DNA from 4 places in the Pseudomonas sp. LBUM1655 genome. Region 3 is predicted to be linked to each of the others. Evidence: predicted binding sites of a transcription regulator. Region 3 holds the regulator's gene; each other region holds the start of a gene.

Region 1 (7,705 bases), 2.8 Mb from region 3:
CTGCTTGCGCGCCACCGACGAGTCATCGACGGTCAGCACCCGCAGCGACAACGCCTTGGTCTGCGTCTCGACATCAACCACACCCACCGAGATCGCTTCCGGCGTTGGCGCAACTTCGGCCAGTACCTTCTCGACGTCGATGATTTCGACTAACTGATTGTCCACCCGAGTCACAGCGGTCAGGTAATGATCGCGACCCGTGCCCTTGGGCGGTGGATGGATCTCTTCCCAGTTCATGTTGACGATGCGCTCCACCGAGCGGACCAGGAATCCCTGGGTCTTGGTGTTGTACTCCGTGATGATCACGAACGGATTTTTCTTGTCTTTCAACGCCCCGGAACCGGTCGCCATTGCCAGATCAAGGATCGGAATGGTCGCCCCCCGGATATTCGCCACCCCGCACACGACAGGACTGGACTTGGGCATCAACGTCAGCGACGGGCATTGCAGCACTTCCCGCACCTTGAACACGTTGATTCCATAGAGCTGCTGGCCGTCGAGACGGAACAACAACAGCTCCAGGCGATTCTGCCCTACCAGTTGCGTGCGCTGGTTCACCGAATCCATTACACCAGCCATGCCCAGACTCCTACACCAACGCCAAGTGTTGTTGCGACGCACATTCATTGCTAAACGGCACGGCGCTTGCTTTTTAACTCGTATGAACGCTCAAACGACATTTTTCCGACGCCTGACATCTCCCCTTCGCAGAGGGCTTTGCGCGGTGTCCGCCGTTTGCTTCTTCTTCGCCGGCAGCCCTGCCATTGCTGATGCGGTTACCTTGCCTGACATGCTTATCGGCGTCACTCAGGGCTTTCTTGAGTTCACCGTAGAAGACTATCTGGCAACCAGTCAAACGGAAGGCCGCTACGAAATCGAAGTCAACCAGCTCGACCCCCGTATGCGCATGCCTATGTGCGACAAGGAATTGACAGCGTCTCTGGAGAGTCCGGCACGTCCGCTGGGCCGGGTAACCGTGAAGGTTCGCTGTGAAGGCGCCTCGCCCTGGACGGTGTTCGTGCCCGCTCAAGTCCGCCTGTTTCGCGAGATTGTGACCACCACCCGACCGCTCAAACGCGCCGGGATAATCGAACCTCAGGACGTGACCTTGCGCGAGCGCGACGTCAGCGTGATCAATCAAGGTTTCTTGACGTCGGTGGACGAAGCGATCGGGCAAAAATTAACCCGACCAACGGTCGCTGATCAGGTCATTACCCTGGTGCATCTGGAACAGGCCGAAGTCGTGCGCAAGGGTGATCAAGTGGTCATCACCGCCCGCAGCGGCACGCTCGCCGTGCGCATGCCCGGTGAAGCCCTGGCCAATGGCGGCCTGAAAGAACAGATCCGGGTGAAAAACCTTAACTCCCAACGAGTCATCAAGGCGCAGGTCACCGCGCCGGGCCAGGTGGAAGTGTCCATGTAAAACGCTGATGAGAAAACTGGCGCGGACCCCGTCGCTTCCCTAAACTGTGCCGCAGCAGGACACGCGCCGGCGCATGCAAGCTCATTGATAAATGGGCCTAAAGTTTTCCAGGGGATGGCCGAAAACATGGCAAGCGTCCAAATTCCCAGAGGTTTTTATCATGGTCATCGATTTCAGCCGTTTGAACAGCTCCTCGTCACTTACGGGCAGTACACGTACCAGCAACGCCAAGGAAACCGCCGAAACCGGCACCTCCGCGCCGCTGAATACCCAGGCCGAATCGGCCAGTACCGCAAAGAGCGGGGAATCGGTACACCTCAGCAATGAGGCTCAACAGTTGCAGAAGGTCACTGACAAGCTGCGCGATCAACCTGCTGTCGACAAAGCCCGTGTGGCCGAGTTGAAAGCCGCGATTGCCGATGGCAGCTATAAAGTCGACAGCAACCGTGTAGCCAGCAAACTGCTCAACTTCGAAGCCCAGCGCTAGGCTTTTGCCTGCGCCAGGCTTTTGGACGCTTAAAACCCAAGGCCAGCCATGCACGACACTAATTTACTGCAACTGATCATCGACGACTTTGCTCCAGCTCAACAATTGCTGGAGTTACTGCAAACCGAATCCCTCGCCTTGCACGGTCGCGACATGCCACTGCTGGAAGAAATTCTGGCGCGCAAACAGGCATTGATCATTCTGCTTGAACAGCATGGCCGCAAACGCAGCGAAATCCTCGCCAGCCTCAACCTGCCGACCAATCGGCAGGGTCTCGAGCAACTCGCCAGCCAGTCGAGCATCGGCGAGCAGTTGCTCAGCAAGAGCGACTTGTTGACTGACCTCATCGCCCAATGCCAGGCGGCCAACGTCAACAATGGCCAGTCGATCCAGGTACAGCAGGCCGCCACGGCCAATCAGCTGAAAATCCTCAACGGGGGCGAACCGCCAGCGCTGTATGACGCCAGCGGCACTTTTGCCAAACCCGCCAAGCCGCGTACATTCAGCCAGGCATGAGCCGTTGATGCGCCAGCCCTATCAACTCGCGAAACATACTGGCAAAATACTGGCCAGTTGTCATATTTTGTCTGGAGAGTGATAAACCGTGTCCAACACGCTAAGCGCGGATGATGCTCCGCAGCCCCCAAAGGTGCTCACCACGTCACTGGAAATCTCCAGCAACCTGCGCCAGCTGCAAGATAGCCACGACCCGCTGATCATCACGTTCCATGAACGCAGCCAGCGTTTCCAGACCTACCTGATCAAAGTCGACCGCGACACCGCATCAATGGCTCTGGACGAAATGATCCCGCGCGATGGCGAGCGCTTCTTGCTCGCCGGCGAACCGTTCAAGATCGAAGGTTTTCATGAAGGTGTACGCATTGCCTGGGAATGCACCGGCACGCTGAACATCGAAGAATCCGACGGCGACCGCTTTTACACTGGCGAGCTGCCGACCGAGGTGGTTTACCACCAACGCCGCAACGCCTTCCGCGCCGCATTGAAGCTGACCGACCTGGTCGGCGTCGAACTGGGCGGTGAAAAGCTCAAGGCGCCAATCAACGGCAAGCTGCTGGATATTTCCGCCACCGGTTGCAAACTGCGCTTTGAAGGTGACATCACCGAGCGCCTGCAACTGGGCCAGGTCTACGACCGCATGATCGCCCCGCCGCTGTTCGGCAATCAGCCGGTCTCCGTAGAACTGCGTTATCTGCACTTCGAAGAAAAACTCAACATCACGTTTGCCGGTCTGCGCTTCCACAACATCAGTGGTCAGGCGGCACGTAACGTTGAACGCTTCGTCTATCAGTTGCAGCGTGAAGCACGGCGTTTCGATAAAGACGACATGTGATTCGAACATGCAAATGAAAAGGGCAGTCCTTGGCGGGACTGCCCTTTTTTACTTCCGGCGATGCTTCAAGGCCTGGCGCCACTGATATCCGGGGTGGGTTTGTCGCTGTCGTCATCCGGACTTACTGCCGGCTCAGACTCCGGTTCTATCTCAGGTTCTGGTTCTGGTTCCGGCGTGACCGTATTCTGCATCTGCTCCTGCACCACCTGCTCATCAACACGCGGGTCGAGGGCCGCCACCAGCGGCGAGCTGGACATGCTGTCCGGCATCGCCACGTGATGCAGCGGCGCGTCATCGACCTGATGCAGATTGGTCACGGCTTTCGGACGGATGCGCCACACCAGTACCAGTGCAAAGAAGCTGAAGAACGCGTACAGGCTCTGACTGCCGAAGAATTTCATCAACACACCAGCGGCCAGCGGGCCGATACTGGCGCCAACCCCGTAAGTCACCAGCAACATGGCCGTCAGCGACACCCGGCGATCACCCTCTACGTGGTCGTTGGAAAACGCCACCGCCAGCGGATACAGACAGAACTGCACCAGCGAACAGAGGAAGCCGACCACAAACAGCACCTCCAGCGGCACCTGCGGCAGGATCGCCAGCGGCAAGGCCGCCACCGCGAGAAACCCGGCAAAGCAGCGGATCAAAAGCGCCCGATCATAGCGATCGGACAACCAGCCCAGCGGCCACTGCACCAGCAATCCGGCAAAAATGCAGCTACCCATGAACAGACCGACCTGCTCGGTCGACAGCCCCTGCTGCGAGGCATACAGCGGCGCCAGACCATAGAACGAGCCGATGATCAGACCCGCACCGAGCACCGTGCTCAACGATTGCGGCACACGCTTGATGAAGAAACGCGGCTCCATCGGTGCCGGATGCAGCGGCGCCGGGTGAATCCGCCGGGTCAGCGTCACCGGTACCAGACACAGCGCAAAGCACAGGGCGACCAGCATCAGCAGTTCCAGGCCCAGGCCCGGGTGCATGACCAGAATCAACTGACCCAGCACCAGCCCCAGATACGAAGCGATCATGTAGCCGCTGAACACCAGGCCGCGCTGATTGGCGTCGGCCTGCTCATTGAGCCAGCTCTCGATCACCATGTACTGGCACATCATGCCCAGACCGACAATCGTCCGCAGCACCAGCCACGCCGGCAACCAGTCCACCAGACCGTGGCCCAGCACCGCCGCGCCGACGATCCCGGCACACGCTGAATATGCACGGATATGCCCAACCCGGGCGATCAGCCGGTGACCGATCTTGCCGCCCAGTACCAGACCGAAATAGTTGGCCGCCATCAGCGCACCGACCCACAGCCCATCGACATTGTCAGCGGCCAGGCGCAATGCCAGATAAGTAGACAAAAGGCCCGAGCCGATCAACATCATCAGCGAGGCGAAATACAGCGCTCGAAAGGATTTCCAGATTTGGCGCATCGGCGTTCCGAGCGGCTCCTTGCAGTGAATATCGGGCTACCAAAACGATAGCCCTATGGCGACGGTTCGTCAGGCCTGGGCTGCTAGAACACGCCGTTCCCAGGGAGTTATCTCATCAAAGAAGCTGGTCAACTCCATGGTCTTCGAAGCGATGTAGCCTTCGATGAACTCCTGTCCGAACAGTTCCCTGGCCAATTGGCTACGTTTCAGACGTTCGAGCGCGGCATGCAAGGTACACGGCAACGAAAGATTATCCGGCACCGCGAACTCGCCCTGAATCGGTTCGCTCGGTTCAAGCTCATGCTCGATCCCATGCAAACCCGCGGCCAGACTGGCGGCGATCGCCAGATATGGGTTGGCATCGGCGCCCGGCAAACGGTTTTCGACCCGACGGGCAACCGGCGCACTGGCCGGAATCCGCAGCCCTGCAGCGCGGTTATCGTGCGACCAGCAAGCGTTATTCGGCGAAGCGTACGGGTGACACAGACGCTGATAAGAGTTCACATTCGGTGCAAACAGCGCAGTGAAGTCGGCCATGCCCGCCTGCTGCCCACCAATGAAATGGCGGAACATTGCGGTCGGCTCACCTTTCTCGTCACTGAAAACGTTCTTGCCGGTAGCAATTTCGACGATGCTCTGGTGAATGTGCATCGAACTGCCCGGCGTGTGCGCCAGCGGTTTGGCCATGCACACCACGGTCAAGCCATGTTTGAGCGCGACTTCCTTAAGCAGATGCTTGAACAGGAACGTCTGATCGGCCAGCAACAGTGGATCACCGTGCAACAGGTTGATCTCGAACTGGCTGACGCCCATCTCGTGCATGAAGGTATCGCGCGGCAAACCGAGGGCCGCCATGCATTTATAAACTTCGCTGAAAAACGGCCGCAGACCGTTGTTGGAACTGACGCTGAAGGCTGACAAGCCATCCTCGCGGCGGCCGTCGAGGCCAACTGGCGGGCGGAACGGTTGAGTCGGATCGGTGTTCGGGGCGAAAACAAAGAATTCCAGCTCGGTCGCCACCACAGGCGCCAGGCCTCGCGCCGCGTAACGGGCGATCACTTTTTTGAGCTGGCCACGGGTCGACAGGTTGGAGCTTTCGCCGGTCAGTTCGTCGGCATCGCAAATCGCCAGGGCGCGTGGCTCGTCGCTCCATGGCAAAGGATGAATCTGCCCAGGGTCGGCGACCAATGCGAGGTCGCCATCATCACTGCCGTAAAACCGCGCCGCAGGATATCCACCCATGATGCATTGCAGCAGCACTCCCCGCGCCAACTGCAAGCGTCGCCCTTCGAGGAAACCTTCGGCGGTCATCACCTTGCCGCGCGGTACGCCATTCAAATCCGGCGTGACACATTCAATCTCATCAATGCCCGTCAATCGCTGCGCGAGTGAACGCTGGCCATCGGTTGTCATGACGCAATCCTTGTTGTTGTGCGAGCCGCGAACGGCGACCCGAACAAAATAGGCTCCGCCTGTTCGGAATATCAAGCAGCGTCATGCAAAAAGCCTGCATCACGGCAGGTAGAGACTGAATACCCCACCGCCCAGCGGGCCGCCGTTACGGATTTCCGTGCGCCCTTCAACACCATTGCGTTGATGCAACGCCGCAATACGAGCCGCGAAATACAAGCCGAGCCCGGTGCTGCCGCTGCTGTGATTGATGCCCTGCACGTAATCGGCCTGACGTTCGAGCATCTCGGCCGGGTAACCGTCGCCGTCATCGTTGATGCTCAACACCAATTGCCCGGCCTCGTCGCTGACGGTGATCAGCAGCGACTCACGGGCATAACGAATGGCGTTGTTGATGCAGTTGCCCAGCACCGAGGCGATCAGTTCACGGTCGAAGAAACCCAGCGGGCTCAGCGGATCGACTTCATACGTCGCGACAATTGCGCGACTGGCGAACACCTCTTGATGCGCCGCCAGTTGTGCTTCGATGAAATCATCCAGTTCGTGATAGGCCGGTTGCAGCGGCATCTGGTTGACGCCGAGCTTATACAGCCCGAGCAACTGCACCAGCATGCCGTTGAGGTGGGCGAACTCGAAGTCGATCACCCCCTGCTCCGTGCCGGAGCGCAGCTCTTGGGGCAAGCGCGCCAGCCATTGGCTGTGGGCCTGCATCAGCATGGCCAGCGAGTTCTTCATGTCATGAACGGTGGAGGCGATCACCGTGGAAAAATCCAAAGCCGGATCAGAGTGGTTCATTCGCCAAACGCCTTGCTTTTCAGCTTCTGATAACGCGAGTAACGCGCGTCGGTATCGGGCATCAGGCCAACCAGTTTCAGGCAGGCCCGACATTCTTCCAGTTCCGCCGACAGCACACTGGTGTCGGTGCCGTGCAGCAGCGACTGAGCCATGTTCAGCGCGATACTGATGTTCTTCGGTTGCATCTTCAGCGCCTTGCGGAACACCTCGCGGGCCTCCACCAGGTTGCCGGTCTTGTACACGCGCACGCCTTGACGGTTGAGGTCGGCGGCGGCATTGCTGGAACTGAGAATCGTCGGGTCATCGGTGAGCTTGGCGATGTCTTTCATCACCGCCGGATCATCGCCGTAGATTTCCGCACAGCTCTTGAGCATAGAAGTGCCCGCCTCGGCCTGACCGAGCATCTGCAACTGTTTGGCGACGAGCAGCGCCGCTTCCGGACTCATGAACTGCTCCATGCCGTCGAGACGCATCATCGCCTGCTCGGTGAGCTTGTCGGCGGTTTCAGCATCGTTCAGCAGCAGGCTGGTGGCTTTCATCAAACGCGCACGAATCTGCAAACCGGGGTCGGTCGGGTTCTCTTTGGCCACGGCGCTTAGGGTGGTGTTGATCTCCAGGCGCGTGCGCGTGTCGAGACCGCGCTCACTGCCCTTGCTGATCAGCGCATGGGCCAGGCCGAGATTGCTTTCCGGGTCTTTAAAGCGCGACTGCGCGCCCTGCGACACAGCTTGGCGATAAGCCCGCGAGGCGGTATCAAAATCTTCGTTAGCCATCGCCAGCTTGCCGAGCAATGCCTG
Region 2 (7,705 bases), 3.1 Mb from region 3:
CCTGACAGGCTTTTGCCAGGACGGTTTGGCCATAAGCCAGACCAGCCAGTGTCGCGGTATCGAAACTCGAAAACGGATGGAACGGATTGCGCTTCATGTCCAGCCGCGCGACGGCGGCATTCAGGAAGCCGAGATCGAAGCTGCTGTTGTGGCCGACCAGAATCGCTCGCTTGCAGCCGTTGGCCTTCAGCGCCTTGCGGATGCCACGGAAGATGTCGGTGAGAGCCGTCTCTTCACTGACCGCCATGCGCAATGGGTGATCAAGCTTGATCCCGGTGAACTCCAGCGCCGCTGCTTCAATGTTGGCGCCTTCGAAAGGCTCAACGCGGAAGAAGTAGGTGTGATCCGGATATACAAAACCCTTTTCATCCATGGCGATGGTGGTCGCGGCAATCTCCAGCAATGCGTCGGTGGCCGAGTTGAAGCCACCGGTTTCTACGTCGACGACAACCGGCAGGTAACCGCGAAAACGCGCTGCCATCGGATGACGGGAACCGCCGCCGCCACCTTGACCTTCCAGTTCGTCGTCGAAATGGTCTTCACTCACGCGTGTTCCTCCAGCAGGCGCCAGCGCAGTTTTTCACCGGCGCGCAGCGGGATAACGGTCAGCTCGCCAAATGGCAGGCTGGTTGGGGCGGTCCATTCTTCGCGAACCAGGGTGATGCGATCGGTGTTGGCCGGCAAACCGTAGAAACGCGGACCATTGAGGCTGGCGAACGCTTCGAGCTTGTCCAGGGCATTACGCTGTTCGAACGCTTCGGCATACAACTCGATGGCGGCGTACGCGGTGTAGCAGCCGGCACAGCCGCAAGCGGCTTCCTTGGCGTGCTGGGCGTGCGGTGCCGAATCGGTGCCGAGGAAGAACTTCGCGCTACCGCTGGTGGCGGCGTCGAGCAGGGCTTCCTGGTGCGTATTGCGCTTGAGAATCGGCAGGCAATAGAAGTGCGGCCGAATCCCGCCAACCAGCATGTGATTGCGGTTGTACAGCAGGTGATGCGCAGTGATGGTTGCGCCGACGTTGGCCGATGCCTCGTTGACGAACTGCACGGCGTCGCCGGTGGTGATGTGTTCGAACACCACTTTCAGCGTTGGGAAACGCTCGACCACACGGCGCATGTGTTCATCGATGAAGATCTTTTCGCGGTCGAAGACATCGACGTCGCCGCGAGTGACTTCGCCGTGGATCAGCAGCGGCATGCCGACTTCGGCCATGGCTTCCAGCGCCGGGAAAATCTTGTCGATGCTGGTCACCCCGGAATCGGAGTTGGTCGTGGCGCCAGCCGGATACAACTTGGCGGCGTGTACGAAACCGCTGGCCTTGGCTTCACGAATTTCTTCGGGTTGGGTGCGGTCGGTGAGGTACAGCACCATCAACGGCTCGAAACGACTGCCGGCCGGGCGGGCAGCGAGAATCCGCTGGCGATAGCCGTCGGCTTCAGCGGCGTTGCGCACCGGAGGTACCAGGTTGGGCATGATGATGGCGCGACCAAAAGTGCGCGCAACATCGGCAACGGTATTGGTCAACACGGCACCATCGCGAAGATGAATGTGCCAGTCGTCGGGACGCAGCAGGGTCAGGCGGTCGGACATGAGGGGATTCCAGGCGGGTCAAACTGAGGCGAATGCTACCGGAAAAGACTCTTGCAGGCACTCGCTATCAAGTTTTGCGGGAAGCTTCCGATATCCCGTAGGTATGCCGTAAACATAGTGTGAATCGGTCTTTGTGTTTCAGAAGCCAATGGAGCCTCCCGTGCGCCAGCGTTATTTAGCCTTGCTCAGTGTGTTTGCCAGCCTTCCCGCGATGGCGCTGACCTACCAGACTCGCCTGGAGAACATTGAGTGGACGGTCGCCGGCGACAAGTTCGAATGCCGCCTGACACAACCGATCACCGACTTCGGTTCGGGTGAATTCGTGCGCAAGGCCGGTGAGCAGGCGATATTCCGTCTGAACGCCTACAACGCCATGTTGGGCGGCGGGTCGGCGACGTTGCTCGCGGCCGCAGCACCATGGCAACCGGGCCGTGGTGACATCAATCTGGGCAGCGTCAGGCTCGGTAGCGGCAATGTCCTGTTTAACAGCTCGCAGTCTCAGGCTGGCGGTCTGATCAGTGGCCTGCTGGACGGTCGCAGTCCTGTCGTGCGCCGTGCTTCGGGTGATGGCCGAGTGTCGGAAGTGCGTTTATTGCCGGTCAAGTTCAGCAAGGCGTTTAACGACTACCAGACCTGTGTGGCGAAATTGCTGCCGCAGAATTTCGACCAGATCAAGCAGTCGCAGATCGGTTTCCCCGGGGAAGGCGTAGACCTCGACGCCGCCGCCAAAGCCAAGCTGCAAGTTATGCTCGAATTCATGAAGGCCGATCCTACGGTCAATCACATCGAGCTCGACGGCCATTCCGACAACAGCGGAAATCGCCTGACCAACCGTGAGTTGTCGCGCCGCCGGGCGCTGGCGGTGGTCGACTTTTTCAAGGCCAATGGTATTCAGGAATCGCAGATCACGGTGCGTTTCCACGGCGAGCAATATCCTATTGTGCCGAACACCAATGCGGCCAATCGTGCGAAAAACCGTCGGGTCAATGTCAAACTGGCGCGAGTGGCGCCAACCACCGCTCCGGCGCCGCAAGCGAGCACTCCGGCCAACACCGCAGCGACTTCCTGACCCGCCAGTCATCGTCGCGCTCTCGACAGATTCTGTCGCTTTGTCGTCTTAAGCTGTCGCGCCTCTGTAAATTATCGCGTTTGGGCGGTAGACTCCTCGGCTTTCCGTAGAACCCCGTGGAGTGATGGCATGGCGGACGTAAACAAGGTCGTTCTGGCGTATTCCGGCGGCCTGGACACTTCGGTGATCCTCAAGTGGCTGCAGGATACTTATAACTGTGAAGTGGTGACCTTCACCGCTGACCTGGGTCAGGGCGAAGAGGTCGAGCCGGCTCGCGCCAAGGCTCAGGCCATGGGCGTCAAAGAAATCTACATCGACGACCTGCGCGAAGAATTCGTGCGTGACTTCGTGTTCCCGATGTTCCGCGCCAACACCGTTTACGAAGGCGAGTACCTGCTGGGTACCTCCATCGCACGTCCGCTGATCGCCAAGCGTCTGATCGAAATCGCCAACGAAACCGGCGCTGACGCCATTTCCCATGGCGCCACCGGCAAGGGCAACGACCAGGTACGTTTCGAGCTGGGCGCCTACGCGCTCAAACCAGGTGTGAAAGTGATTGCGCCATGGCGTGAGTGGGACCTGCTGTCCCGCGAGAAGCTGATGGACTACGCCGAGAAGCACGCGATCCCGATCGAGCGCCACGGCAAGAAGAAATCCCCGTACTCGATGGACGCCAACCTGCTGCACATCTCCTATGAAGGCGGCGTGCTGGAAGATACCTGGACCGAGCACGAAGAAGACATGTGGCGCTGGACCGTCTCCCCGGAGAACGCGCCTGACAAGCCGCAATACCTGGAACTGACCTACCGCAACGGCGACATCGTTGCACTGGACGGTGTCGAAATGACCCCGGCCACCGTGCTGGCGACGTTGAACAAGATTGGTGGCGAGCACGGCATTGGCCGTCTGGACATCGTCGAGAACCGTTATGTCGGCATGAAGTCCCGTGGCTGCTACGAAACCCCGGGCGGCACCATCATGCTGCGCGCTCACCGCGCCATCGAATCGATCACTCTGGACCGTGAAGTCGCTCACCTCAAAGACGAGCTGATGCCAAAGTACGCCAGCCTGATCTACACCGGCTACTGGTGGAGCCCTGAGCGTCTGATGCTGCAACAGATGATCGACGCTTCGCAGGTCAACGTGAATGGCGTTGTTCGTTTGAAGCTGTACAAGGGCAATGTGATCGTCACCGGCCGCAAGTCCGACGATTCGCTGTTCGACGCCAACATCGCGACCTTCGAAGAAGACGGCGGTGCCTACAACCAGGCCGACGCGGCGGGCTTCATCAAGCTCAACGCCCTGCGCATGCGTATTGCTGCCAACAAGGGCCGCAAGCTGTTCTGATTTTTACAGACTGACGCGCCAATGAAAGGGCGGCCTTGTCTTCGAGACAAGGCCGCCCTTTTTTTAAATTCTTTGTCTGGCTCTTATCGAACGTTTTTCCGCTGCATCTGCTTCTCGGCAATGCTTCTTTCTTCAGGCCCGCGCCAACAGCGTTACCCCTTGTGAGCACAGGTTGTAAACCACGCAGAGTGTGGTGCCTGAGCCTTTCTTCGCGTGCTTGATGTGCAGCAACACATTTTCTGTCAGCGAAACGTCCGACACGTGATTGGAAAGAAACACGATCACACGGGTGGCTTTTTTGTCGGTGCGTTGGATTTTTTCCACAATCGTGGCGAACTCTCTCGATGCATCAATATCCCGTGCATCGATGATGTGCAGGTTGCTTACAGAAGCGGACAACTGAATATTGTATTGAAGCGTCCGGTGTGACTTCGTAATGATGCCAGGAGGCGGATCGAGCGTATTATGGATTTTTCCCGTGTTGGCGCATTGGGCTGCAGCGGTTTCGCTGGGCACAACACTACTTGATATGCCGAACGTGCAATGTGCGATTGTGTCCTGCGTCGGCATGTTTCGTTTGTTGTCGCGATCATTGTGGTCGTTGGCCTTTAGAAAACTCTTGTCTTTGCCAAAGTCAGAGGGTGAATAAAGTGAGCGGTGGTTGAAGTTCAGGGTAATAAAAAATAGAAGTAACAAATAAAACGGAAAGCTGATCAGAAACCAGACGTATATTTCGCGATCTTCATTGTTGAGAAACGGCAGAGAGATAGCAGCTGATGTCTCGGAGATGGCTGCAAATATAGCGATAACTGTCATGGGGTTGGTGATTTTGTTTTTTATTTTAAACATGGGTGTTTTCTCGTTTTTGATTTTTCTCATTGTTAGTCGCTTTATATGTTCTTGATTGTCGTGAGTGGGTAGTTGGTGTTTCTATTTATAGCAAAACTGTTCTCTTAAGTATAAATAGCTTGTTTCAAGTCTTTATGGTTGGGTGGGGAGTATATTGGCGCTGTAAGAAATTGCGGCTATTTCTTGATGTTTCGGATGTGTAATCTCCGTATGACGTGATGCGGATATTCATTCACTTGCCCATGTGACGAATGCAACGAATAGCTGCTCGGACAGGGAGTCTCCAGAGAAGTCGGTTGCACGCGGTTACAAGTTCAAAGCTGAAATATTGCATGGGATTGAAAGGTGGGTTTTGTCAGATGTTTAGAGGGAGACAGATTTTTTGTAGGAATTATCCTCAATGCCCGTAGGGTATGTCTCTCGATGCGAGTGCATCAGAGCCCCGGTATGCCATGGAGCAAGTGACTGGGATATTGTGCGTGCTCTAAAAATTCGAACAGCGAAACTGGACTTGCCCATGAATAAAGTGCTGATCGTGGATGACCACCCCGTCATTCGACTTGCGGTACGTATGCTGATGGAACGTCATGGCTACGAAGTCATTGCAGAAACAGATAACGGTGTGGATGCGTTACAACTTGCTCGCGAACAAATGCCGGATATTGTCATTCTGGATATTGGAATACCGAAACTTGATGGGTTGGAAGTTATTGCGCGCCTTACCTCGGTTGCCATGCCTATTAAAGTGCTGGTGTTGACTTCCCAGGCGCCTGGCCATTTTTCAATGCGTTGCATGCAGTCGGGCGCGGCGGGTTATGTATGTAAACAGCAGGATCTGACCGAATTACTCAGCGCGATCAAGGCCGTGCTCTCCGGCTACAGTTATTTCCCCAATCAGGCGTTGCATACAGTGCGCACCAGTCTGGGTAATGCCAGTGAAGCCGACATGGTGGATCGCCTTTCCGGGCGCGAAATGATGGTGTTGCAACAGTTGGCCCGTGGCAAGACCAACAAGGAAATCGCCGATGGCATGTTTTTGAGTAACAAAACCGTGAGCACCTACAAGACCCGCTTGTTGCTCAAACTCAATGCGCGTTCACTGGTGGACTTGATCGAGTTGGCACAGCGTAATGGACTGGTCTGAATGTCTCGGTAGCTGACGGGGTCATGGGCCGATCTGATTCAGTTAGTCGCAGAAAGTGAAAAGCCTCCATTTCGGGAGGCTTTCAAATGTCAGAGATCAAAGTCGTAATCGGCCAATCGCCTTTGTAGTCGGCGCTCTTCCAGCAGATTGTCGATAGTGCGGCGTTTGCTCAGGTTGGTTTTGGCGACTTCGACTACCGGTTCCTCAGCGTCAGCGTCCGCGGTGTCAACGTCGTCTTCTACGTCCAGTTGCTCTTTGTCGCTACTCATAAGGTTAACTCCGGCTAAGACTGCCTTTGGCGCCCCTTATATCGGTAATGCAGCAACGGGTAAAAAAGATTTTTTCAATCGATCAGTTAATAAATCTAATAGCCGGTCAATCGTCCGATGTTTTGGCCTTGTACTCGCACAAGTCTTCGATCCTGCAACTGCCACAGCGTGGCTTGCGCGCCAGGCAAACGTAGCGTCCGTGAAGAATCAGCCAATGGTGGGAGTCGAGCAGGAATTCCTTCGGCACAAATTTCATCAGCTTGTTTTCCACTTCAACCACGTTTTTGCCCGGTGCAATGCCAGTGCGGTTGCTGACCCGGAAAATGTGCGTGTCGACCGCCATGGTCAGTTGACGGAACGCCGTATTCAGCACCACGTTTGCGGTCTTTCGGCCTACGCCGGGCAAGGCCTCCAGCTCTTCACGCGTTTGCGGCACTTCACTGTTGTGGCGTTCGACCAGCATGCGGCAGGTCTCGATGACGTTCTTGGCCTTGCTGTTGTAGAGGCCGATGGTCTTGATGTATTCGGAAAGGCCTTCGACACCCAGCGCATAGATCGCCGCCGGGGTGTTGGCGATCGGGAACAACTTCGCCGTCGCCTTGTTGACGCCGACATCAGTCGACTGCGCCGAGAGAATCACAGCAATCAGCAATTCGAAGGGCGAGGAGTAGGCCAATTCGGTTTTCGGCTCGGGATTGTCTTCATGCAGTCGGCGAAAAATCTCAAGACGTTTTGCGGCATTCATGGGCGATGCGTTTCCTTGGGAATTGAGTTCGAGCGAGTCCACGCCTGACGGGCCGCAAGCAGCAGCCCCAATACGATGAAGGCGCCGGGAACCAGAGTGACCATGTGCAGCCCCTCACTGAATAAAACAAGACCTTGCCAGTGTTCTGATAGTCCGCGACCGAGGCTGCCATGACCGAGCAGTTCACGCATTACAGCGAGTACCAGCATCAATGTGCTGAACAAACCGCAGAGTTTGAGCCGTTCGATCCGCGTCTGGCGGAAAAATCCATGCTGTTCCAGCACCACGCACTGCAAGGCAATCAGGCCAGCATAAAGGCCAAAGTTCTGATGCCAGGGCAGATAAAAGCGTTGCGTAAAAATTTCCACACAACTGGTCAACGTAGCGGCGAGCAACAGGCTTGCCAGCAACGCACTTGAACCGTTCAGGCGCGAACGCAGGGGTGCCATGCAGACGCCATAGACCAGCACGACGGTGGCAAACATCATCAGCGTGCCCAGCGCACCGGCCAGCGTTTGTGTGGTGCCAAGTAGCAGAACCAGCATCAGAGCATTCGACAGATTCATGTTCCACTTCCCAGCAACGCCGCGCGATGCTCATCGAAGTAACGCAGCGCATCATGGATTGCGTTGATCGCCGCGCGGGACGTGATGGTCGCACCGGCCATTTGATCAAATTGTCCCTGATCCTTT
Region 3 (7,705 bases):
AACCGAAAGTAATGTCCACGCACGGCTTGTAGTTCAGACGCTCATCGCCCGGGAGGATTTTCACCGCACCACGGCCGTCGATCATCATCTGCTTGCCACCCGGAGCCAGCAGCGCCAGGCCCGGACGCAGGATGTCGCCATCCTCGGCTTCCTTGACGCTGATGCGGCAGAGCTTGTCCAGACGCTCGGCGAAAGCCTTGGTGAACGCCGCCGGCATGTGCTGGATCAGCACGATCGGTGCCGGGAAGTTCGCCGGCAACTGAGTCAATACTCGTTGCAGCGCAACCGGGCCGCCAGTCGACGTGCCGATGGCAACCAGTTTGTAGGCCTTGCGTTTCGGTGCCGGCGACGAAGCACTGGCAGCCGATGCGCGAGCAGGTACAGGCGCGGGTGCCGGACGTGCCGGAGCAGCAGTGCTGTGGCTGCTGTGACTGCTGTAACTCGACGCAGCTGGCGCAGGTGCAGGTGCAGGCGCTGCGGCCGGGGCCGGCGCGCTGTAGGCGCTGAAACGACGGTTACTGCGCGAGATGCTGTGAACCTTCTCGCACAGTAGTTGCTTGACCTTCTCCGGGTTACGGGAGATGTCTTCGAAATTCTTCGGCAGGAAATCCACCGCGCCGGCGTCCAGCGCATCCAGGGTTACCCGGGCGCCTTCGTGGGTCAGCGAGGAGAACATCAACACCGGGGTCGGGCAGCGCTGCATGATGTGCCGCACTGCCGTGATGCCGTCCATCATTGGCATCTCGTAGTCCATGGTGATCACGTCCGGCTTGAGGGCCATGGCCTGATCGATCGCCTCTTTACCGTTGGTTGCCGTGCCGACAACCTGGATGCTCGGATCCGCTGAAAGAATTTCCGAGACGCGGCGGCGGAAAAAACCCGAATCGTCCACCACCAGGACTTTGACTGCCATAAACACTCCATTAGGTGCAGCGGGGCGTCGTCGCCCCGCCGCCCCGGATTCAAATACGCCGTGCGGCGTAACGCTTGAGCATGCTCGGAACATCGAGAATCAGTGCAATGCGGCCGTCACCGGTGATGGTGGCGCCGGACATGCCCGGAGTCCCTTGCAGCATTTTGCCCAATGGCTTGATGACCACTTCTTCCTGGCCAACCAGTTGATCGACGACGAAGCCGATCCGCTGCGTGCCCACCGAAAGGATCACCACATGGCCCTCGCGCTGCTCTTCGTGAGCGGCGGAGCTGACCAGCCAGCGCTTGAGGTAGAACAATGGCAATGCCTTGTCCCGCACGATCACCACTTCCTGACCGTCCACGACGTTGGTGGTCGACAGATCGAGGTGGAAGATTTCGTTGACGTTGACCAGCGGGAACGCGAACGCCTGATTGCCGAGCATCACCATCAGGGTTGGCATGATCGCCAAGGTCAGCGGCACCTTGATGACGATCTTCGAGCCCTGGCCCTTGGTCGAGTAGATGTTGATCGAACCGTTGAGCTGGGAAATCTTGGTCTTCACCACGTCCATGCCGACACCGCGGCCGGACACGTCGGAGATCTCGGTCTTGGTCGAGAAGCCCGGAGCGAAAATCAGGTTGTAGCACTCGGTGTCGCTCAGGCGATCGGCCGCGTCCTTGTCCATCACGCCGCGTTTTACCGCGATCGCACGCAGGACGTTCGGGTCCATGCCTTTGCCGTCATCGGAGATCGACAGCAGGATGTGGTCGCCTTCCTGCTCGGCTGCCAGTACCACGCGACCACCACGGGCCTTGCCCGATGCTTCACGTTCTTCCGGCGACTCGATACCGTGGTCGACGGCGTTGCGCACCAAGTGGACCAGCGGGTCGGCCAGAGCCTCGACAAGGTTTTTGTCGAGGTCGGTTTCTTCGCCGACCAGTTCCAGGTTGATCTCTTTCTTGAGCTGACGCGCCAGGTCGCGAACCAGACGCGGGAAGCGCCCGAAGACTTTCTTGATCGGCTGCATCCGCGTCTTCATCACCGCGGTCTGCAAGTCAGCCGTGACCACGTCGAGGTTCGACACGGCCTTTTGCATGGCTTCGTCGCCGCTGTTCAGACCCAGGCGCACCAGACGGTTACGCACCAGCACCAACTCGCCGACCATGTTCATGATTTCGTCGAGACGTGCAGTGTCGACCCGCACGGTGGTCTCGGCTTCGCTCGCCGGTTTTTCCGGTGGCGGTGCAGCCGGAGCACGGGCCGGAGCCGGTGCAGCAGCGGCAGCGGGTTTTGGCGCTTCAGCTTTTGGCTCAGGCTTGGCGGCAGGTTTCGGCGCAGCAGCGACCGGTGCCTTCGCGGCAGGCGTGGCGACTGTCGAAGCGGAGCCTGCAGCAGCGGCGCCAACTTCAGTGAACTTGCCTTTGCCGTGCAATTCGTCGAGCAGCGATTCGAACTCGTGATCGCTGATCAGATCACTGCCGGCAGCGGCAGCCACCGGAGCGGCAGGCGCAGCAGGTGCCGAAGCAATTGCCGACTCCAGCGCTTCAACGGCGAAGTTGCCTTTGCCGTGCAACTGATCGAGCAGTGCTTCGAATTCGTCGTCGGTGATGTCCGAACTGTCGCCCGCCGCAGGTGCCGCAGGTTTGGCCGCTGCTGGCGTGACCGCGTCGGCTGCAAACTGACCTTTGCCGTGCAGTTGATCGAGCAACGACTCGAACTCGGCATCGGTGATTTCATCGCTGGCTGCCGCATCGGCAGTTTGCGCAGGTGCAGCAGCGGCCGGGGCCTCGGCTTCGGCCTTGACGGCGTTCAGCGAGTCCAGCAACTGTTCAAATTCGTTATCGGTGATGTCGCCAGAATCGCCCTCGACGACCAGTTCCTCGATCATCTCGGCCACTGGCGAAGCCGGGGCTTCATCCGCCGTTTGCGGCTCGGCCAGACGTGCCAGTGCAGCCAGCAGTTGCGGAGTCGCAGCGGTGATCGGGGCACGTTCACGGACTTCGCTGAACATGCTGTTCACCGCGTCCAGTGCTTCGAGGACAACGTCCATCAGTTCTGCATCAACGCGACGCTCACCCTTGCGCAGGATGTCGAACACGTTTTCGGCGATGTGACAGCACTCCACCAGCTCGTTGAGCTGAAGGAAGCCGGCGCCCCCTTTTACAGTGTGAAAACCGCGAAAAATTGCGTTGAGCAGATCTGCGTCATCCGGACGGCTTTCCAGCTCGACCAGTTGTTCGGACAGTTGCTCAAGAATCTCGCCGGCCTCAACCAGGAAATCCTGAAGGATCTCTTCATCGGCGCCGAAGCTCATTAATGGGGTGCTCCTACAGGTCTAAAAACCCAAAAAACCTAAAATTCAAAAACTCTAGAATCCAAGGCTGGATAACAAATCGTCCACATCGTCCTGACCGGACACAACGTCTTCTCGTTTATCGGCATGAATCTGCGGACCTTCACCCTGCGAGAGATGTTTTTGTGGATCTTTTTCTGCAAGCATCGCCGCACGGTCATGTTCGATGCCCGCAAAGCGGTCCACCTGACTGGCCATGAGGACGAGTTTGAGCAAATTGCTTTCGACTTCGGTGACCAGTTGGGTCACACGCTTGATCACTTGACCGGTAAGGTCCTGATAATCCTGAGCCAGCAGGATGTCGTTCAGATTGCTCGACACCGCACGGTTGTCCGTGCTGCTGCGCGACAGAAAACCGTCGACCCGGCGCGCCAGTTCGCGGAACTCTTCAGCCCCGACTTCACGACGCATGAAACGACCCCAATCGGTGCTCAAGGCCTGGGCTTCTTCAGCCAGACCATTGACCACCGGCGTGGCGCTTTCCACCAGATCCATGGTGCGGTTGGCCGCGGCTTCTGTCAGCTTGACCACATAGCCCAGGCGTTCGGTGGCGTCGGTGATTTGCGACACTTCCTCGGCCTGCGGCATGTGCGGATCGATCTGGAAGTTGACGATCGCACTGTGCAGTTCGCGTGTGAGCTTGCCCACTTCCTGATACAGGCCGCGGTCACGGGTCTGATTGAGCTCATGGATCAGTTGCACAGCGTCGCCGAACCTGCCTTTTTCAAGGCTCTCGACCAGTTCGACCGCGTGTTTTTTCAGGGTCGATTCAAAATCGCCCTGTGAAGATTCGTTATGCTCCATAGCTCCCCCGCGCGTCATCAGCCGATGCGTTCGAAAATCTTCTCGATTTTGTCTTTCAACGCCTGAGCCGTGAAAGGTTTGACCACGTAGCCGTTCACACCGGCCTGAGCGGCCTCGATGATTTGCTCGCGCTTGGCTTCAGCGGTCACCATCAGCACTGGCAGGTGCTTGAGTTTTTCATCGGCACGCACGTGACGCAGCAGATCGATACCGGTCATGCCCGGCATGTTCCAGTCCGTTACCAGAAAGTCGATGCTGCCGCTGTTGAGTACCGGAATGGCGGTGACGCCATCGTCGGCCTCTACGGTGTTGGTGAACCCAAGATCCCGCAGCAGGTTCTTGATGATCCGCCGCATCGTTGAGAAGTCATCAACGATGAGGATTTTCATGTCTTTGTTCAATTCGACCTCCAAGCAGTCTTAAACGCGCCCAGCACCTGGACGCGCCACTTCAATCAATCGGCGCAGCACTCGAAGACTGTCTGGAGCACAACAGAGCAAGACCGGTGCCGTTTATCACCGCACCAGCCTCGTTCGCAGTGTCCCCACACTGCCTTCAGCGCGCTCGCCACTCCCCCAAACGCCCCCGCAAACGGGCCGCGCACTGGCTGTGTAACTGGCTGACCCGCGATTCACTGACGCCAAGGACTTCACCGATCTCCTTGAGGTTCAGCTCTTCGTCGTAGTACAGCGCCAACACCAGTCGCTCACGCTCCGGCAAATTGGCAATCGCGTCCGCCAGCGCTGCCTGGAAGCGTTCATCTTCCAGATCGCGTGACGGCTCAAGATGAGCACTGGCGCCATCCTCGTGCAGCCCTTCGTGTTCGCCGTCCTGCAACAGGTCGTCGAAACTGAACAAGCGGCTGCCCAGGGTGTCATTCAAAATCCCGTAGTAATCGTCGAGACTCAATTGGAGTTCGGCCGCAACCTCGTGATCTTTAGCATCACGGCCGGTTTTAGCTTCAATTGCACGAATCGCGTCACTGACCATACGGGTGTTGCGGTGAACCGAGCGTGGCGCCCAGTCCCCTTTGCGCACTTCGTCGAGCATCGCGCCGCGGATTCGAATGCCCGCGTACGTTTCGAAACTGGCGCCTTTGCTGGCGTCATATTTGGTCGAGACTTCGAGCAGACCGATCATCCCGGCCTGGATCAGATCCTCGACCTGCACACTCGCCGGCAATCGCGCCAGCAGGTGATAGGCAATGCGTTTTACCAGTGGCGCGTAACGCTCGATCAATTCGTACTGCGCGTCACGTGCCGACTTCTTGTAGTAATTCATACCGCTGGCGGTCATAGCACAGGCCCTGCCGTTTGCTGCACGAGGCGTTCGACGAAAAACTCAAGGTGGCCGCGCGGGTTGGCAGGCAGCGGCCAGGTGTCGACCTTCTGGGCGATCGCCTTGAACGCCAGCGCGCACTTGGAGCGCGGAAAGGCTTCATAGACCGCACGCTGCTTCTGCACCGCCTTGCGCACGCTTTCGTCGTAAGGCACGGCGCCGACGTATTGTAGGGCCACGTCAAGAAAACGATCCGTGACCTTGGTCAATTTGGCGAACAGGTTGCGACCTTCTTGCGGGCTCTGGGCCATGTTGGCCAGGACGCGGAAGCGGTTCATGCCGTAATCGCGATTGAGCAACTTGATCAGGGCGTAAGCGTCAGTGATCGAGGTCGGCTCGTCGCAGACCACCAGCAACACTTCTTGCGCGGCGCGAACAAAACTGACTACCGAGTCACCAATACCCGCAGCGGTGTCGATCACCAAAACGTCGAGATTGTCGCCGATGTCACTGAAGGCCTGAATCAGACCGGCATGTTGCGCCGGGCTGAGGTGAACCATGCTCTGAGTGCCGGACGCAGCGGGCACGATGCGGATCCCGCCCGGGCCTTGCAACAAAACGTCGCGCAGCTCGCAGCGGCCTTCGATCACGTCGGCCAGCGTGCGTTTGGGCGTCAGGCCCAGCAGAACGTCGACGTTCGCCAGCCCCAGATCGGCGTCCAGCAGCATGACCCGACGGCCAAGCTCTGCCAGCGCCAGAGACAAGTTCACTGACACGTTAGTCTTGCCGACGCCACCTTTGCCGCCGGTCACCGCGATCACCTGTACGGGATGCATGCTGCCCATGTTATTTCTTTACCTTGTCTTGCATAGACGGAGGCCACATTACTGGCTGCGCGTTCACAACCGGAACAATGCGTGGCAGACCATCGATGTAGGTACAAAAACTGTTCATGAATACCTCAGCCTACCTGCTTGGTCGGGCTGTGATAGATATCAGCGAACATGTCAGCCATGGCTTCTTCGCTGGGTTCTTCCTGCATTTGCACGCTGACGGCGCGGCTGACCAGTTGATGACGGCGCGGCAGATGCAAATCATCCGGAATCCGTGGGCCATCGGTCAGGTACGCGACCGGCAATTCATGACTGATCGCCAGGCTCAACACTTCGCCAAGGCTGGCCGTTTCATCCAGTTTAGTCAGGATGCACCCGGCGAGCCCGCAACGCTTGTAACTGTGATAAGCGGCGGTTAGAACCTGTTTCTGGCTGGTGGTTGCCAAGACCAGATAATTTTTTGAACGAATGCCACGACCGGCCAGGCTTTCGAGCTGCATGCGCAGTGCCGGATCGCTGGCTTGCAGGCCGGCAGTATCGATCAGCACCACGCGTTTGCGCAGCAGCGGATCCAGCGCCTGGACCAGCGACTGGCCCGGATCGACGTGGGTTACCGGCACGTTGAGAATCCGGCCCAGGGTCTTCAGTTGTTCCTGAGCACCGATGCGGAAACTGTCCATGCTCACCAGCGCGACGTTCTGCGCGCCGTATTTGAGCACATAGCGCGCAGCAAGCTTGGCCAGCGTGGTGGTCTTGCCCATGCCGGCAGGGCCGACCATCGCAATCACACCGCCCTCTTCCAGCGGCTCGACTTCCGGTACGGCAATCATCCGCGCCAGGTGCGCCAGCAACATGCGCCAGGCCTGACGAGGTTCTTCGATATCAGTGATCATCGCCAGCAAGTCGCGCGAAAGCGGGCCGGACAGACCGATCCGTTGCAGACGGCGATACAGGTTGGCTTGCGCCGGACGGCTGCCTTGCAGCTGATTCCAGGCCAGGGTGCCGAGCTGGACTTCCATCAGCTCGCGCAGGCTGTTCAATTCAAAACGCATCGAATCCAGTGCACGCGGATCAACACCGCCAGACGATTGCGCAGGTGCCGGAGCTGAACGCGCTGGCGCAGCGTAAGTCGGCTCGCTCAACGGTTCGGCGGCAGTCAGCGGCAGGCCAGCGGTCAACGGCAGCCCGGCAAAGATCTGGCGATTGCTATTGCCGTCGGCTTCGCCACGCAGGCTCAGTTCGGCTTGTGCAGTGACGATACGCGACTGGGTCTTGCGCAATTCATCCTCGAGCTCCATGTTCGGAACCCGTGGCGCCAGCGCCGACAGTTTGTAATCCAGCGCCGCCGTCAGCTCGACGCCGCCGGCAATGCGGCGGTTGCCAATGATGGCGGCATCAGCGCCCAGCTCATCACGAACCAGCTTCATGGCCTGACGCATATCGGCGGCGAAAAAACGCTTAACTTGCATAAACCACTACCTCAGCCGTTGGGCCCTACTGTCGCAACGATCGTCACTTGCT
Region 4 (7,705 bases), 1.7 Mb from region 3:
GGCTTTGAAGCGTGGACGCCAGTTCGCGTGGAGCCAACCTTGAAATACCACCCTGGCAACTTTGAGGTTCTAACTCAGGTCCGTTATCCGGATCGAGGACAGTGTATGGTGGGTAGTTTGACTGGGGCGGTCTCCTCCTAAAGAGTAACGGAGGAGTACGAAGGTGCGCTCAGACCGGTCGGAAATCGGTCGTAGAGTATAAAGGCAAAAGCGCGCTTGACTGCGAGACAGACACGTCGAGCAGGTACGAAAGTAGGTCTTAGTGATCCGGTGGTTCTGTATGGAAGGGCCATCGCTCAACGGATAAAAGGTACTCCGGGGATAACAGGCTGATACCGCCCAAGAGTTCATATCGACGGCGGTGTTTGGCACCTCGATGTCGGCTCATCACATCCTGGGGCTGAAGCCGGTCCCAAGGGTATGGCTGTTCGCCATTTAAAGTGGTACGCGAGCTGGGTTTAGAACGTCGTGAGACAGTTCGGTCCCTATCTGCCGTGGACGTTTGAGATTTGAGAGGGGCTGCTCCTAGTACGAGAGGACCGGAGTGGACGAACCTCTGGTGTTCCGGTTGTCACGCCAGTGGCATTGCCGGGTAGCTATGTTCGGGAAAGATAACCGCTGAAAGCATCTAAGCGGGAAACTTGCCTCAAGATGAGATCTCACTGGAACCTTGAGTTCCCTGAAGGGCCGTCGAAGACTACGACGTTGATAGGTTGGGTGTGTAAGCGCTGTGAGGCGTTGAGCTAACCAATACTAATTGCCCGTGAGGCTTGACCATATAACACCCAAGCAATTTGCGTCGAAAGGCCAGATTGCGGTGTGTGAAGACGAAACGAACCGAAAGTTCGATGTTCACAAAACACCGACAGCTGTCACATACCCAATTTGCTGAAGCGAGGCCATCAGGTCACGACTCAGTACCCGAATTTCTTGACGACCATAGAGCGTTGGAACCACCTGATCCCATCCCGAACTCAGCAGTGAAACGATGCATCGCCGATGGTAGTGTGGGGTTTCCCCATGTGAGAGTAGGTCATCGTCAAGATTAAATTCCGAAACCCCAATTGCGAAAGCAGTTGGGGTTTTGTTTTAGTAGAAGTACCGATTTTTGCTGGCTCGTTACCGTGTTGACGCGCCAGATACAGAATTTCTTGACGACCATAGAGCGTTGGAACCACCTGATCCCATCCCGAACTCAGCAGTGAAACGATGCATCGCCGATGGTAGTGTGGGGTTTCCCCATGTGAGAGTAGGTCATCGTCAAGATTGAATTCCGAGACCCCTGTCTGCTAACGCAGACAGGGGTTTTCTCGTTTACGGGCTTGCTAAAAGTAGACGATCAAACAGCTTTGCGAGCCTTGCTGATACGGCACACCAGATGTAGACGCCAATCCCTGATAGTCCTCAATCAAAACATCCAAGCTTGCGATCAATACTTGTCCGCTGATACCAATGATCGAATACAAGCATGAAAATCTGCTCCCAGATATGACAAAGCCAGCCCCTGAACTTCAAGGGCTGGCTTTTTTATGCACAACGCATTCGCTTGGAACTGATAGCAGGCTGTTGGGCTGTTGCTGCGACGTTGCGCTTCGCGCATGTAGCAAAAATTCAGACTCGCGTAGGGCGCCACTCAGGACTCGATGGTCAGACTGCCCTTAAAGCTTACAGAATATGCAACTGGCGCCCAGGCATCAGTCAAAAACACCACGCGGCGAACGCTCTAGCACGCCGTTCGGCGGGAATCTTCCGCAAATGCCATCCATTTTCCGCACAGCCCTAAGATTTCTCCGACTCGTGCCGACAGACTGGTGAGACATGCGTGCACCAAATCAGAGCAGCCAGAAGAACGCTGCCTGCGCTGTACATGGAATGTTGCATCCCGGAACGCATCCCCACTTTTGCATAAGAAGTCCCATGAAATGAATCTCAAGTTCAGCCATAAAATCCTGTTGGCCGCCTCGGGCGTCGTGGTCCTGGCTTTCGCTTTATTCACTCTCTACAACGACTATCTGCAGCGAAACACCATTCGCCAGAACCTCCAATCCTCCGTGCAGCAGGCCGGTGATCTGACCGCCAGCAGTGTGCAGAACTGGATGAGCGGGCGGATTCTGGTGCTGGAAAACCTCGCGCAGAACGTTGCCCATCAGGGCAAGGACGCCGATTTCCCGGGCCTGGTTGATCAACCGGCCTTCACCTCGAACTTCCAGTTCACCTACGTCGGCCAGGCCAACGGTGTATTCACCCAGCGCCCTGACGCGAAGATGCCGGACGGCTATGACCCACGTCAGCGTCCTTGGTACAAGCAGGCGGTAATCGCCGACAAAACCATGCTGACGCCGCCGTACATGGCGGCGGTCGGTGGCCTGGTGGTGACCATCGCCATGCCGGTGAAGAAGAACGGCGAACTGCTCGGTGTGGTCGGTGGTGACCTGAGCCTGGAAACCCTGGTAAAGATCATCAACTCGGTGGACTTCGGTGGCCTCGGCCATGCGTTCCTGGTTAGTGCCGATGGTCAGGTGATCGTCAGCCCGGACAAAGATCAGGTGATGAAGAACCTGAAGGACATTTATCCGAACTCCAGCGTACGCATCGAGAAGGGCAACCAGAACGTGCTGCTCAACGGCCAGGAACGCATCCTGTCGTTCACCCCGGTCAGCGATTTGCCGAATGCTCAGTGGTACATCGGTCTGTCGATCGATCGCGATAAAGCCTACGCCGCACTCAGCCAATTCCGTACTTCGGCGCTGATTGCCATGTTCGTTGCGGTGGGCGCAATTGCGCTGTTGTTGAGCCTGTTGATCAACGTGTTGATGCGTCCGCTGACCACCATGGGCCGCGCGATGCAGGACATCGCTCAGGGCGAGGGCGATCTGACTCGTCGTCTGGTCGTAGAAAGCAAAGACGAATTCGGCGAACTGGGCAGCTCGTTCAACCAATTCGTTGAACGGATTCACGCGTCGATTTCTGAAGTGTCTTCGGCAACCCGTCAGGTCCATGACCTGTCGCAACGGGTGATGGCGTCGTCCAACGCTTCCATCGTCGGCTCCGACGAGCAAAGTGCGCGCACCAACAGCGTGGCCGCGGCGATCAACGAACTGGGCGCCGCCACTCAGGAAATCGCCCGCAACGCCGCCGATGCTTCGCAGCACGCCAGCGGCGCGAGCGAGCAGGCCGATGACGGTCGCCAAGTGGTTGAGCAAACCATTCTGGCAATGACCGAGTTGTCGCAGAAGATTAGCCTGTCGTGCACCCAGATCGAAACCCTGAATGCCAGCACCGACAACATCGGACACATCCTCGATGTGATCAAAGGCATCTCGCAGCAGACCAACCTGTTGGCGCTCAACGCCGCCATCGAAGCGGCACGTGCCGGTGAAGCCGGGCGTGGCTTTGCGGTGGTGGCGGACGAGGTGCGTAACCTTGCCCATCGCACCCAGGAGTCGGCGGAAGAGATCCACAAGATGATCACTTCGTTGCAGGTCGGTTCGCGTGAAGCGGTGACCACCATGAACGCCAGTCAGGCGTCCAGTGAGCAGAGCGTTGAAGTGGCCAACCAGGCCGGTTTGCGTCTGGTCAGCGTGACCCAGCGCATCGGCGAAATCGACGGTATGAACCAGTCGGTAGCGGCCGCCACTGAAGAGCAGACCGCGGTGGTGGAAACCCTCAACGTCGACGTTAACCAGATCAACCTGTTGAACCAGCAGAGTGTGGCCAACCTCAACGAAACGTTGAAGGATTGTGATGCGTTGTCGCAGCAGGCCAACCGCCTGAAGCAGTTGGTCGACAGTTTCAAAATCTGACCTTAAGTCAGACCGCGTTATCGTTCATCGCGGGCAAGCCCGCTCCCACAGGATTCTTGGCGAACACGAAATGTGTGAACGACTTGGACTCTGTGGGAGCTGGCTTGCCAGCGATAGCGGTAGCTCAGTCACCGCCAAACCAAAGCATTAAACAAACAGCTTCAAAACATTCCCCATCGCATCATCGGCAAACCCCTGCACAAAATCCTTGAACCCCGGCAGCGCCTCGGCCCCACCGCTGGCAGGCTCGGCAATGATCGTCCAGGTCGCCCGCGACTTCCCCGCACCCAACGGCTCCACATTCATCGCCGCCCACAGATTGGCCACGCCCAAGGTGTTGTAGATCGTTGTCCAGGTCATGCTCCGCGCCTGTTCATCGCGGGAGTTGAGTTGCTCGACCACCACGTTGCCGTCCTTGAAGCATTTCTTGCGCAGCGAGGACACGCCCTCGCCGGTCAATTCAATGTGCGACAGCGCCGGGATGAATTGATCGAAACCGCCGAAGTTGCCGACCACTGCCCAGACTTGCGCGGCGTCTGTCGGCACTTCTACCGAAGACACAACGTGGCAGCCGTGAGGGTTCTTGATCAGGGTGTCGGGTTGCAGAGTGCTCATGGTGTTGCTCCTTTTTGATGAACTAGATGAAGTTGATTTCTTTCAGGTAATCGCAGCCACGACGCAGCAGCGCCGGGGATTTTTCCGGGTAGTGCGCGCCCATCTGCTGGATGCCGGCCTCGGCGTTGGCGTGGCCGATCAGGGAGATGTCGCCGATGTCTTCCTCGAAGCCGTTGAGGTAGAAACCGAGCACGCCGAACAGCGCGTTGTCGGCATCGACTCGCCCCAGTTGCTGCTGCCAGTCGGCGACGCTGACCAGCGAGAACTCGCTGCCGGTATCGCGAAACGAGGCGACGTAGGCGTCCCAGCTCAACGGCTCGGGGTTGTGCAGGTTGAACACTGCGCGTTGCGCCGAATAACGGCTGGCGTGGAAGGCTATGAAGCGGGCGAGAAAGTCCACCGGCATCAGGTCGAAGTTCAGCGCGAAGGCCGGCACCTGCCCGAGCTGGATCGAGCCTTTGAGCATCAGCATCAAGCGGTTTTTATGTGGCTGGCAGACGCCACTGAGGCTGTTGAAACTGATGTTGCCGGGGCGGTACAGATTGACTCGTACCCCAAGCGTTCGCGCCCGTTCAAGGATGCGTTCACCGACCCATTTCGACAGGTTGTAGCCGTTGCGAATGTAGATCGGCGGCGTAGGCGCGGCGGGCAGTTCCAGCACCCGGCCCGCGTCATCGACCGTGCTTGAAGCCGATAGCGTCGAGACGAAATTGAAGACCTTTTTGCTGCGCCCTTCGCAGAGGCGCAGCAGTTCGAAAATCGGCTCGACGTTGTCCGCCGCCAGTGACTCGTAATCGAGCACGTGATTGACGTTGGCAGCGTTGTGCACCAGTGCGCCGAACTGTTGATCCAGCCGCTGATAATCCACGTCGCTCAGGCCCAATTGCGGACGCGCAATATCCGCCGCGTAAACCCGCACCCGACTCAGGTCCAGATGCTCGAGGCGGTTCTCGCGCAGTGCCTGAGCAAAGCGCTGCGCCGCTGTTTGTTCGGCACCGTCGCGCACCAGGCAGGCCACTTCGCTGGCGCCCCAACCGAGCAGCGCCTCGACGATATGCACACCGACAAAACTGTTGGCACCGGTGACGATCACCTTGTGCACATCGCCCATACGGCTTATCGGCAGCGGTTCGATATCCAGCGCCCGCTCAGCATCGGCCATGGCCTGGGCGCTGAGCACGGCGCTGTCATCGGTGCCGCGCACCAGCGTGGCGAGTTTGATGAGAGTCGGCAGTTCGATGAAGCGATTGATCGAGATGCTGCGGCCGAATTCTTCACGCAAGCGCAGCAACATCCGCGACAACAGAATCGAATGGCCACCGAGATTGAAGAAACTCTCGTCGGTGGAAATGTCGCTGGTCGGCAATTCCAGCAACTCGGCCCAGATATCCAGCAGCAGTGCTTCGTCTTCATTGGCCGGCAGGCATTTCGGGCCGCTGTCCTGCACGTTCACCTGCAGTTCCAGCAGCGCTTTGCGGTCGACCTTGCCATTGCTGGCGAACGGCATGTTCGGCAGTTCGGTCCACGCCACCGGCTGCATGTAGTCCGGCAGAAATTGCTGCGCGTGGGCCTTCAGGGCATCGCGAGCGTCGTCTGATTGAGGCAGGGCGAGGAACGCCAGAATCCGCCGCTGACTGTCGATCACCACAGCGATTTGTCGGTACAACTGGCTCTCGCGCAGACAGCGCTCGATCTCTTCCGGCTCGACCCGGAAACCGCGGATCTTCACCTGATTGTCGCGCCGGCCGCACAGCTCGATGCCGTGCTCGCCCCACTTGGCCATGTCGCCGCTGCGGTAAGCGCGCAACTGCTGGCCGTCCGGTAGCTCCAAGGTCAGATAGCGCTCGGCGGTCTGCTGCGGATTGTTCAGGTAACCGAGGCAGACACCGGGGCCGACGATGAAAAGTTCGCCCACGGTCTGCTCGATCACCGGTTGCAGATCATCATCGAGAATCAGCACCTGGCTGTTGGCGATCGGCGCGCCGAGGGTGCGGTTGCTGTCGCCGGGTTTGAGTTGCCGGGCGGTGATCAGCACCGTGGCTTCGGTGGGACCGTAGAGGTTGTGCAGTTTGCCCTGACGCGTGAGTTGCTCGATGACGAATGGCTCGCAGACATCACCGCCGGTCATCACCTGTTGCACGCCTTGCAGTTGCTCCAGCGGCAGGATGCTCAACAGTGCTGGCGGCAGGAAGGCGTGGGTCAATTGTCGGCGGCGGATCAGTGCGACCAGTTGCAGCGGATCGCGCCGTTGCGTGTCATCGGGCACCACCAGTTCGGCGCCCATGAGCAGGGTCGGGAAGATGTCGATCAGCGACGAGTCGAAACTCAGCGAAGAGAACTGCAAAACCCGACTCTCGGCCTGCATTTGCGTGTAGTCGGCGTACCACGCAGTGAAGTGCGCGAGGTTCGCTTGACTGAGCAGCACACCCTTCGGGTGTCCGGTGGTGCCCGAGGTGTAGAGCGCCATGCACGGCGCATCGAGTTCGGGGCGCTGGCGCATCAACGGTTGCGAGAGGTCGGCGTGGAGGCTGTCGATACGGCTGACATTCAGCCCCGGCATCCTCTCGCTCAGCGGATGTTCACCGTCATGCAGCAACAGCAAGGCGCCGGCGTTCTCCAGGATGTATTGCTGGCGCTGCAAGGGATGGCTCGGCTCCAGTGGCAAGTACACCGCGCCGCTGCCGAGAATTGCCAGAATCGAGGCGAACAGCGCCGGGCTTTTCGGCAGGCAGATGCCGACCACCCACGGTTGTGGATGCTGGTCGAGCAGGGGCTGCAAACGCTGTTGAATCGCCCGGCTATGGGCGTGTAACTGGCGATAGCTGATCGTCTGTTCGGCGAGGTGCAGCGCTGGTCGCTCGGGGTGATTGATCAGGCTCTGTTGCAAGCGCTCGATCAGCGGGATTTGTGCCTGTTGCAGCAGCGCCGGATTCGCCGTGGCGTTGAGGCGATGGACGTAGGCCAGGCTGTCGAGGTACAGCAGGTTTTCCATCCGTTCGAAATCCGGCGCAGTCACCGTAGCGGCCTGTTGGAAGTAGTCCGTGTCGCGGGAGTAGCGGCTGACCAGCAATGAAACCTCGTCCACCAGCTGCGTCAGCACCCTTTGTCGCAGTACCTGACCGTTGCCGGACGGCTCATCGCCAATGGGCACTCGGCTGATCAGCGACGAGCCGAGGAAACACAGCAGATCGAGTGTCGGCAAACCTGCAACGCTCTGCGCACCGATACCTAAACGCAGATGCAGGTGTGGGATTGCGCAGAAATCGCCGGCGGCAATGAAGCCATCG

What was found. Region 3 encodes FliA, which starts transcription of late flagellar genes. Its sites were predicted from a motif close to CTAAAGTTTNNNNNNNNNNNGCCGNTAA; they were not measured.
Region 1: a site for FliA is predicted at 1,521-1,548, ahead of flgM (flagellar biosynthesis anti-sigma factor FlgM). Genes of this name have one in related genera too.
Region 2: a site for FliA is predicted at 1,657-1,684, ahead of ACA074_RS22020 (flagellar protein MotY). Genes of this name have one in related genera too.
Region 4: a site for FliA is predicted at 1,780-1,807, ahead of ACA074_RS00645 (methyl-accepting chemotaxis protein). Genes of this name have one in related genera too.

Annotation. Positions count from the first base shown of each region.
Region 1 covers NZ_CP166801.1:4,581,398-4,589,102, forward strand. Annotated here, with positions in the region: gene ACA074_RS20475 (chemotaxis protein CheV) at 1-579, opposite strand, end outside; gene flgA (flagellar basal body P-ring formation chaperone FlgA) at 662-1,423, shown strand; gene flgM (flagellar biosynthesis anti-sigma factor FlgM) at 1,584-1,910, shown strand; gene ACA074_RS20490 (flagella synthesis protein FlgN) at 1,959-2,426, shown strand; gene ACA074_RS20495 (flagellar brake protein) at 2,515-3,261, shown strand; gene ACA074_RS20500 (MFS transporter) at 3,327-4,703, opposite strand; gene ACA074_RS20505 (glutamine synthetase family protein) at 4,773-6,014, opposite strand; gene ACA074_RS20510 (sensor histidine kinase) at 6,216-6,908, opposite strand; gene ACA074_RS20515 (response regulator) at 6,905-7,705, opposite strand, start outside.
Region 2 covers NZ_CP166801.1:4,919,096-4,926,800, reverse strand. Annotated here, with positions in the region: gene rnt (ribonuclease T) at 1-547, opposite strand, end outside; gene pyrC (dihydroorotase) at 544-1,590, opposite strand; gene ACA074_RS22020 (flagellar protein MotY) at 1,751-2,659, shown strand; gene ACA074_RS22015 (argininosuccinate synthase) at 2,789-4,006, shown strand; gene ACA074_RS22010 (hypothetical protein) at 4,139-4,855, opposite strand; gene ACA074_RS22005 (response regulator transcription factor) at 5,373-5,999, shown strand; gene ACA074_RS22000 (PA3496 family putative envelope integrity protein) at 6,089-6,268, opposite strand; gene nth (endonuclease III) at 6,375-7,013, opposite strand; gene ACA074_RS21990 (Rnf-Nqr domain containing protein) at 7,010-7,579, opposite strand; gene ACA074_RS21985 (RnfABCDGE type electron transport complex subunit G) at 7,576-7,705, opposite strand, start outside.
Region 3 covers NZ_CP166801.1:1,781,384-1,789,088, reverse strand. Annotated here, with positions in the region: gene ACA074_RS08010 (protein-glutamate methylesterase/protein-glutamine glutaminase) at 1-913, opposite strand, end outside; gene ACA074_RS08005 (chemotaxis protein CheA) at 963-3,230, opposite strand; gene ACA074_RS08000 (protein phosphatase CheZ) at 3,285-4,073, opposite strand; gene ACA074_RS07995 (chemotaxis response regulator CheY) at 4,091-4,462, opposite strand; gene fliA (RNA polymerase sigma factor FliA) at 4,629-5,369, opposite strand; gene fleN (flagellar synthesis regulator FleN) at 5,366-6,196, opposite strand; gene flhF (flagellar biosynthesis GTPase FlhF) at 6,313-7,653, opposite strand; gene flhA (flagellar biosynthesis protein FlhA) at 7,665-7,705, opposite strand, start outside.
Region 4 covers NZ_CP166801.1:131,145-138,849, forward strand. Annotated here, with positions in the region: rRNA gene ACA074_RS00630 (23S ribosomal RNA) at 1-778, shown strand, start outside; rRNA gene rrf (5S ribosomal RNA) at 930-1,045, shown strand; rRNA gene rrf (5S ribosomal RNA) at 1,151-1,266, shown strand; gene ACA074_RS00645 (methyl-accepting chemotaxis protein) at 1,923-3,803, shown strand; gene ACA074_RS00650 (SRPBCC family protein) at 3,951-4,418, opposite strand; gene ACA074_RS00655 (amino acid adenylation domain-containing protein) at 4,441-7,705, opposite strand, start outside.